DNA from 2 places in the Paeniglutamicibacter psychrophenolicus genome. Region 2 is predicted to be linked to the other one. Evidence: riboswitches for the same ligand, from Rfam matches in the RefSeq annotation. Region 2 holds a riboswitch; the other holds the start of a gene.
The links. Region 2 has a riboswitch for S-adenosylmethionine ahead of JOF46_RS21235 (hypothetical protein). Riboswitches for the same ligand answer to the same signal wherever they lie in the genome.
Positions count from the first base shown of each region.

Region 1: linked by a shared signal. The riboswitch ahead of JOF46_RS20005 (methylenetetrahydrofolate reductase) and the one ahead of JOF46_RS21235 (hypothetical protein) in region 2 are both predicted to bind S-adenosylmethionine.

Region 1 is NZ_JAGIOE010000001.1:4,453,909-4,458,036, reverse strand. It holds gene ilvD (dihydroxy-acid dehydratase) at 1-375, opposite strand, end outside; gene JOF46_RS20010 (helix-turn-helix transcriptional regulator) at 453-1,289, shown strand; SAM riboswitch class I at 1,713-1,835, shown strand; gene JOF46_RS20005 (methylenetetrahydrofolate reductase) at 1,942-2,868, shown strand; gene metE (5-methyltetrahydropteroyltriglutamate--homocysteine S-methyltransferase) at 2,924-4,128, shown strand, end outside.
Region 2 is NZ_JAGIOE010000001.1:4,725,428-4,729,555, reverse strand. It holds gene JOF46_RS21245 (aminotransferase class I/II-fold pyridoxal phosphate-dependent enzyme) at 1-191, shown strand, start outside; gene JOF46_RS21240 (PDR/VanB family oxidoreductase) at 194-1,195, shown strand; gene JOF46_RS21235 (hypothetical protein) at 1,246-1,530, opposite strand; SAM riboswitch class IV at 1,551-1,680, opposite strand; gene JOF46_RS21230 (zinc-dependent alcohol dehydrogenase family protein) at 1,835-2,893, shown strand; gene JOF46_RS21225 (hypothetical protein) at 3,054-3,656, shown strand; gene JOF46_RS21220 (bifunctional polysaccharide deacetylase/glycosyltransferase family 2 protein) at 3,653-4,128, shown strand, end outside.

The DNA.
Region 1 (4,128 bases), 270 kb from region 2:
GATCTTGTCGCAGTTGGAGATGCAGATCAGTGCATCGGCGCAGTGCGCGTTGACCATGTACTCGACCGAGTCGGCGATCAGATCGCGCGAGGGCAGCGAGTAGAGCATGCCGCTGTGGCCCATGGCGATCCCGTCGTCCACGGCGATGGTGTTGAACTCGCGCGGGATTCCCCCGGCCTCGATGATGGCGTCCGAGACGATGCGGCCCACCGGCTGGAGGTGGGTGTGTCCGGGGACGAATTCGGTGAAGCTGTTCGCAACGGCGATGATCGGCTTTCCGAAGTCGGAGCCCTTGACGCCGGCGGCTCGGAGCAGCGCGCGTGCTCCGACCATGTTGCGGCCGTGGGTGACTGTTCGTGAACGTAATTCAGGCATGATCCAAGTCAACCAGCACCGTCCACGCGGCGGAAGACGCTCCTAATACTAGTAGTGGCAGTGATAGATTTATGGTCATGAGTGTTGAACGCAGGCGGGAGCTGGGGCAGTTCCTGCGGGACAGGCGCGGCAACCTCGTCCGTGCGGAACTGGGGCTGCCGCCGATCGGGCGCAACCGCACGCTGGGACTGCGCCGGGAGGAGATCGCGGCCTTCGCCGCAGTCAGCGTCACCTGGTACACCTGGCTTGAACAGGGGCGGGACATCAACGCCTCCCGCCAGGTGCTCGAATCCATCGCCCGCGTGCTCACCCTGACCGCGGCCGAAACGGCGTACCTGCTGGCCATGGGCGGATACACGCCCGTCCCCTCCGCCGAGGTCATGGCCATCGAGCAGGCCCCGGACCACCTGCAGCGGCTGCTCGACGCCTTTGACTTCCCGGCGTTCGCCGTCGCCCCCGATTGGGGCATCGCCGGCTGGAACCGGGCCTACGCGGGCCTCTACACGCGCATAGCCGCGGTGGACCCGGAGGACCGGAACCTGCTCTGGCTGATTTTCACCGACCCGCACCTGCGCCAGATGCTGCCCGACTGGGAAGAAACCTCGCGGCACTTTGTCGCCGAGTTCCGTGCCGAGGCCGGCGCCCGCCTCGGATCGGCCGCCCACACGACACTGCTGAAGCGCCTGGGCGAAGCCAGCGGGCAATTCGCCAAGCTCTGGGCCGACCGCGGCGTGGAGCGCTTTGCCTCCCGGCAGCGCGTGTTCATGCATCCGGTTGCCGGTGAGCTGGTCTTCGAGCAGCACCGGCTGGTGCCCTCGGACGCCCCGGAACTGCACCTGGTGATGTACGTGCCGGTGCCCGGCACCCCGACCGCGGAGCGGATCCGCAAGCTCCTGGCGGACGAAACCGCCTGACGCTGCCCGGGCCAAGCCGAACCACCAGCCCAATCGCCGGGCACCCGTGTCGGGGATTGCCCCAAGCTTCCCGCCGCCGGCCATGGTTCGGTCGCCTCCGGCAGGAGGAAGCCGGCGGCTGGCGCGCACCCAATTGCGGCATGCCCGCGGCCATGTGCCGCCGCCCGGGGCCCCGGCAGCGTTCCGGCAGGCAGCGCCGCGGGACGTCACGGAAGCTTCATGGAAAACTCCTGGTCGTCACATCCGAGTCCCGAATCCTTGCAGGCCAAGGGAAGCAGTCCGATTGCCTCCCGTAACAATGTGACCCCGGGTGGCGATCGAAAATGACGCCGCTCGGTCATGTGAAGTGTTTTAACCGTTCGTGACAGCTTGGCCGGCAGACCCCTTGCATCCGTGGTTTCGGCTGGCCCAAGATGGATACATCAACCATCAAGAGCGGCTGAGAGATCTGGCTCGTTGACGCCGCAGCAACCATCATCCGATGGATTTTCCCCCTTTGCGGGGACTTTCCGTCGGCGAGGGTGCTAAGGCCAGAAGCGATGGAGCCGCTTTCAGCGTTCTCTCACATCGCCGCAGGAAACCCGTTGACGGGTGCCTGGGGCTTTTGTGGCGAACCTTGATGCCTCCCTCGTGTCGACGAGGAGTAATTTCAATGAGCATTGCACCGACAACAGCACCGCCGTCACTGTCCTACGAGCTGTACCCGCCGGTGAACCGCGATGCCTCCGAGGGTGTTTTCAACACCATCGCCGCACTGGAAACCACGGATCCCGACTACGTGTCGGTGACCTACTCGGGGTCCCCGGCCCGCCGCAACGCGTCCCTGGAACTGATCGAGCACCTCATCCAAAACACCCGGCTGCGTCCGCTGGCCCACCTGACCTGCGTGGGGGAGAGCCGCGAATCGCTGCAGAACCTGATTCGCCACTTCATCTCCCTCGGGGTCCGCGGCGTGCTGGCACTACGCGGGGATTTGCCCACCGACCCGCAGGAATGGCGCGGGGAATTCCCCTTCGCCCGCTACCTGATCGAACTGATCCGCGAGGTGGAGGCCGACCACTCTGCAGCACTGGCCGGCGGGCGGCTGGGCGTGGGCGTTGCCGCCTACCCCATCCAGCACCCCGAATCCCCGTCCTTCGAGCACGACGTGGAGGTGCTGCTGGCCAAGGAACGTTCCGGGGCCAACTACGCCATCACCCAGGTGTACTTCCAGCCCGAGGAGTACACCAACCTCGTGGAGTCATCCCGCCGGGCCGGGGTCACCATCCCGGTGATCCCCGGGGTCATCCCGCTGAACTCGCTGCCACGTTTGAACCGCCTGGCCAAGATGACCGGGGTGGCACCGGACCCGATCCTGGCCCACGCCCTGGAAACCGCAAGCTCGGAGGGCGAACGCCACCGCATCGGCGTGGACGCAGCCGTGAACCTGGCCCGCCGGGCCTTCGACGACGGGGCGCCGGGCGTGCACCTCTACACCTTCAACGACCACCGCGGCTCGCTCGACGTGATCGAGCAGCTCGAGCTGCCGCGGACCCGCGCCACCCTCACCAACTCCTGGGCCACCCGCGCAGCGGTCTGACCCACACCTTCTTCCCAACTTTCAAAAAACGTCAACAACACCAAGGAGATCCACCATGTCGAAGCCAACCTTCCCCGCCGCATCCGTCCTCGGCTACCCGCGCATCGGGCCGAACCGCGAACTGAAGAAGGCCCTTGAGGCCCACTGGGCCCGGAAGACCGACGAGGCCACGCTGCACGCCGCTGCCCTGCAGTTGCAGAAGGCCAACCTTTCCAAGCTTGCCGCCCTGGGCCTGAAGCCCGACGACGCCTCGCTGCCCGGCGACTTCGCCTACTACGACCAGGTCCTGGACGCCACGCTCGCGCTCTCGGCCCTGCCCACCCGCTTTGCCGACCTGGCCGATGCCAACGGCGCCATCGACACCGCCGCCTCCTTCATCCTGGCCCGCGGCGACGAATCCCGCGCCCCGCTGGAAATGACCAAGTGGTTCGACACCAACTACCACTACCTGGTCCCGGAAATCGGCGAAACCACCCCGATCAAGGCCAACGCCACGGTGCTTGTCGAAAACTTCAAGGCGCACGCCGCCAACGGCACCACCATCCGCCCCACCCTGGTCGGCCCGATCAGCTACCTGCTGCTGGCCAAGGCCGAGGACGGCGCAGCCGCCGGCTTCGACCCGCTGACCCGCATCGATGAGGTCGTGGCAGCCTACGCACAGATCCTCGCCGAGCTCGCCGCCGCCGGAGCACCGTGGGTGCAGCTGGACGAGCCGGGCCTGGTCACCGACCGTGGCGCCGAGCTGGCAGTTCCCGGCGCACTCGCCGAGACCGTCTACACCAAGCTCGCAGCCGCCACCGAACGACCGGCACTGCTGGTCACCTTCGGCTACGGCACCGCCGGGGAACCGACCCGCCCGGGTGCCACCCAGGGCCTGCTGGCCCGCGCCGGTGTCGAGGCCGTGCACGCCGACCTGGTCCGCGGTGCCCTCCCGACCGCCGAATTCCTCGGCGAGCTGGCCGGCTCCACCCTGGTGGCCGGAATCGTGGACTCGCGCAACATCTGGCGCAACAACCTCTCCGCCTCGCTGGACATCCTCAAGTCCCTGCGCACCGAGGTCGAAAAGGCCAACGGCGCCCTGGCCGTGGGCACCGCCACCTCGCTGCAGCACGTCCCGCACGATGTCGCCCTGGAAGCCAACCTTCCGGCCCACCTTCCCGAATGGCTCGCCTTCGCCAACCAGAAGGTCGCCGAGGTCATCACCCTGGCCAAGGGCCTTTCCGAGGGTGAATCGGCGATCGCCGCCGAGCTCTCGGCCGC
Region 2 (4,128 bases):
GCGTGGCCCGCGGCGTCTCGGTGCGTGCCTTCCCCGGCTCGGGGGTGCGGGTGACCATCTCCGTGCGCGAGGCCTCCGACGCGGTGCTGGACGCCGTCGACTCGCTGGATCCATCCCTGCCGGGCATCCCGGTTTTGCATAGCGCGGCATCGTCCGCGGAAACACATCACAGCACTGGAGGTGCATCGTGACCATGACCATCGACACCGGACTGGATCCTGATTCCAGGGCCCTTCTGGGCATCGGGACGGACGGCTTCTTCGAGGTGGAGGTCGCCGAGATCCGCACCGAATCCTCTGGCGTGCTTTCCCTGCACCTGGCGCACCCGGCGGCCCTGCCGCTGCCGGGCTGGACCCCGGGATCGCACATCGACGTGCTGCTGCCCAACGGGTTGCTGCGCCAGTACTCGCTGTGTTCCGAGGCCGGGGCCCGGCGCTGGCGGCTGGGGGTGCTGCGCGAGCCGGCGGGCCGCGGCGGCTCCGCCTACGTGCACGACGACCTGCGGCCCGGTGCCCGGGTCAAGGTCCGGGAACCGCGCAACAACTTCGGGCTGCAGCCGGCCCCGGAATACCTGTTCATTGCCGGGGGCATCGGGATCACCCCGATCCTGCCAATGCTCGCCGCGGCCGAGGAATCCGGGATCCCGTGGCGAATGGTCTACCTGGGCCGGAGCCTGGAATCGATGGCGTTCACCGCCGAGCTGGCCCGCTACGGGGACAAGGTGCATGTGCATGCCGACGACACCGCCGGTCTCTACCCGCTGAAGGAGCTGCTGGGGGACGCGGAGGCAGCGTTCCACACCTATGCCTGTGGCCCGGGCCCGCTGCTGGACTTCATTGCGTCGCTGGCCGCCGGTTGGGAGGACAAGACCCGGTTCCACTCCGAGCGGTTCGTGGCCGACCCGGCCGCCACCGCCCCGGCGGACGGGGACCACGAGTTCACCGTGGAAACCACCGACGGCGTGACGGTGCAGGTGCCGGTGGGCACCAGCATCCTGGATGCGCTCGCGGAGGCCGGGGTGCCGGTGCTGAACTCCTGCCGGGAGGGCATCTGCGGGACCTGCGAGACCCCGGTGGTCTCGGGCGATATCGATCACCGGGACTCGCTGCTGTCCGAGGAGGAACGCCAGGCGGGGGACACCATGATGATCTGCGTGTCTCGGTGCAAGGGGTTGCGCATGATCCTGGACATCTAGCGAGGCGTCGCGCGGCTGGGGTTCCAGAACGGCCGGGGGGTCCTGGAACTTCAGGCGCGCAGGCGGAAGAACGAGTCCCCGACCAGCTCGTGGGCCCCGGGCAGCAGCACCACCAGGAGCTCGGGGTTGAATTGGACCTCGACGGGTCCGCGGCCTTCCAGGACGGCCGAGAGCTTGTGCGGGGCGAGTGCCTCGAGGACCCACTCCTCGGGTCCGGCGCCCACGTGCAGCAGGCTGGTGTCGTTGTCGATATCGAGCCATGCGGTGATCCAGTCGCCGGAAAAGCGCGGCAGCGGATTGGCGGGAGAAGCGGTGGCCAGGGTGGGGCTGTACATGATGCACACGTCCTTGATATTCGTTGTCCTTGCCCCTGGGCGCGGGATGCGTGAAGGGGCCACTTCGTCATCCGAACCACCCACCGTGCAACTATGGGGTTGGTGCCTGGTCAGTCGGAGCTTTGCTAGAAGCGACCAGAACTCGTGAAGCTGTTTCAACCCTACGTTGAATCGGGGACACATTGCCACCACCGGGGCTGGGGCTGGCGCAACAAACCGTCACGGCATCGCAGAAGGGGCCATGCCCGGCCGGGAAGCATAGGCTGGGAAAAGACAGCACCAGACCAAGTTTGCGGAGGAAAAAATGCGCGCCACCCTGATCCACGGACCGCGGGACATCCGCGTCGAGGACTGCCCCGATCCCGTCCTGCTCACCGACACCGACGCGATCGTGAAGGTCGCCGCCGCCTGCGTATGCGGCTCGGACCTGTGGCCCTACCGCGGGATCAACCCGACACCGGAGCCCCGGCGCATCGGCCACGAGTTCATCGGGACCGTGACGGCGCTCGGGAGCAAGGTCGCCACCTTGAAGGTCGGCGACTTCGTGGTGGCACCCTGGGCCAATAGCTGCGGTACCTGCCCGCCGTGCCGCAACGGCGTCCAGGTCGCCTGCGAACACCGGGCTGCCTGGGGCGGGAACGACGAGAACGGATTGCCGGTGGACGGCGGACAGGGCGAGGCGGTGCGGGTCCCCAACGCCGACGGCACCCTGGTTCCGGTCCCGGGCGTCAGCGAACCGGACGAGTCGCTGTCCAAGTCGCTGCTGGCGCTCTCGGATGTGATGGGCACCGGGCACCACGCCGCGCTCGGGGCCAGGGTGGCGCCCGGGCGCAGCGTCGTGGTCGTCGGCGACGGCGCCGTGGGCCTGTGCGGGGTCCTTGCCGCCAAGCGCCTGGGGGCGACGCGCATCATCGCGATGTCCCGGCACGCCGACCGCGCGGCGCTGGCCCGCGAATTCGGGGCCACCGATGTGGTGTCCGAGCGCGGGGCCGAGGCCGCCGTGAAGGTGCGCGAACTGCTCGGGGGAGTGCTGGCGGATTCGGTGCTCGAATGCGTGGGCACCGCCGAGGCCATGGACCAGGCACTGCGCTGCACCAGGCCCGGCGGCTCGCTGGGCTTCGTGGGCGTTCCGCACGGCCAGGACGGGCTGCCGATCTCGGTGCTCTTCTCCAAGAACATCTCGGTCGCCGGCGGTGCCGCCAGCACCCGGGCGTACCTGCCCGAGCTGCTCGAGGATGTGCTGGCCGGCCTCATCAACCCCGGCCTGGTCTTCGACACCGTCATGGGCCTGGAGCAGGCGCCCGAGGCCTACCGGGCCATGGACGAGCGAAACTCCATCAAGGTCATGCTCAAGCTGGGTTGACGCCCCCTTCCGCCGTGCGGCCCGGAAACCCGTCGGACCACACTGTGGAAGGTTTTTTCCCTAGTCCCGTGCGCCGCGCAATTCAAGGGCGACGAGCCTCGGGACTTGTCATCGTGACCATTTTGTGACCTTTGCGGGCGTGCGTTATCGTTGGTCAACAATGCCTGTTTTTACCCAAGCCCCCGTCCGAGGATCGTCCACCGCCGCAAGCGACCCCGTCTTCGTCGACCCCTCCGGCAGGCGCCTGCAGCGACTCAAGAAGGCCGGCATGGTGGTCGTGGGCCTGATGGCGCTGTACGTGGCACTGCTCCTGGTCGCCTTCCTGGGCGGCTCCACGACCGCGGCACCGAGGCTGCCCGTTTCAGGGGGACAGCCAGCGGTCGCGGCCGGGCCCGAAGCCTCGACGAAACCGCGGCCAACACCAACCCCGACCCCGGCATCCGAACGCGCCGAGGAACCACCCGTGGCGGCACCCGATGCGACCGCCGGCACCGAGGCGGCCACAAGCGCCCCTGAAGAAACCGCGCCCACCGCCGCGCCTTCTTCCGCAACCGAATCCGCTGCCCCTTCCAGCTCGGCCGTTCCCCGTGAAACCACGGCCCCGCAAGCAGCACCGAGCACTGCTCCCGCGAGTGCCGCGCCGAGCCCCGGCAGCGAGCCGACCACCCCGGGAAGGAGCCAGGACGCACCGGGCCGCAATGCAACCGCCCCCGGACACGGCGGCACCGGCCCGGCCAAGCCCACCCGGGAGCCCCTTCCGTGAGCCGCGGACGCCGGGTGGCCCGCACCGGCGGCATCGCGGCGCACTGGTTCCTCATGGTTGTCGTCGTCCTGACACTGGGGTTGTCGCTGGCCATCCAGGGATACATGAACCACCTGGCAGGCATCGGCGATCGCCCCGCGCCCGTGAGCCGCGCCGCCGGGAATGTCCCGGAGGCAGTCCTGGACGGTGGCCCGATCATTGATGCCCGCGGGCAGGATGTCCGCACGGCCGGCCCCTCCGACCGCACCGTGGCCCTGACCTTCGACGACGGGCCCGACCCGGTCTGGACGCCGAAGATCCTCGATGTCCTGCGGGAGCACGGGGTCCATGCCACCTTCTTCGTCACCGGCACCTCGGCGATCCGGCAGCCCGGGCTGCTGCGGCGCATGGCCGCCGAGGGCCACGAGATCGGCATCCAGACCCTCACGCACGCCGACCTCTCCGGGGCCCCCTCGTGGCGGCGCGAGCTCGA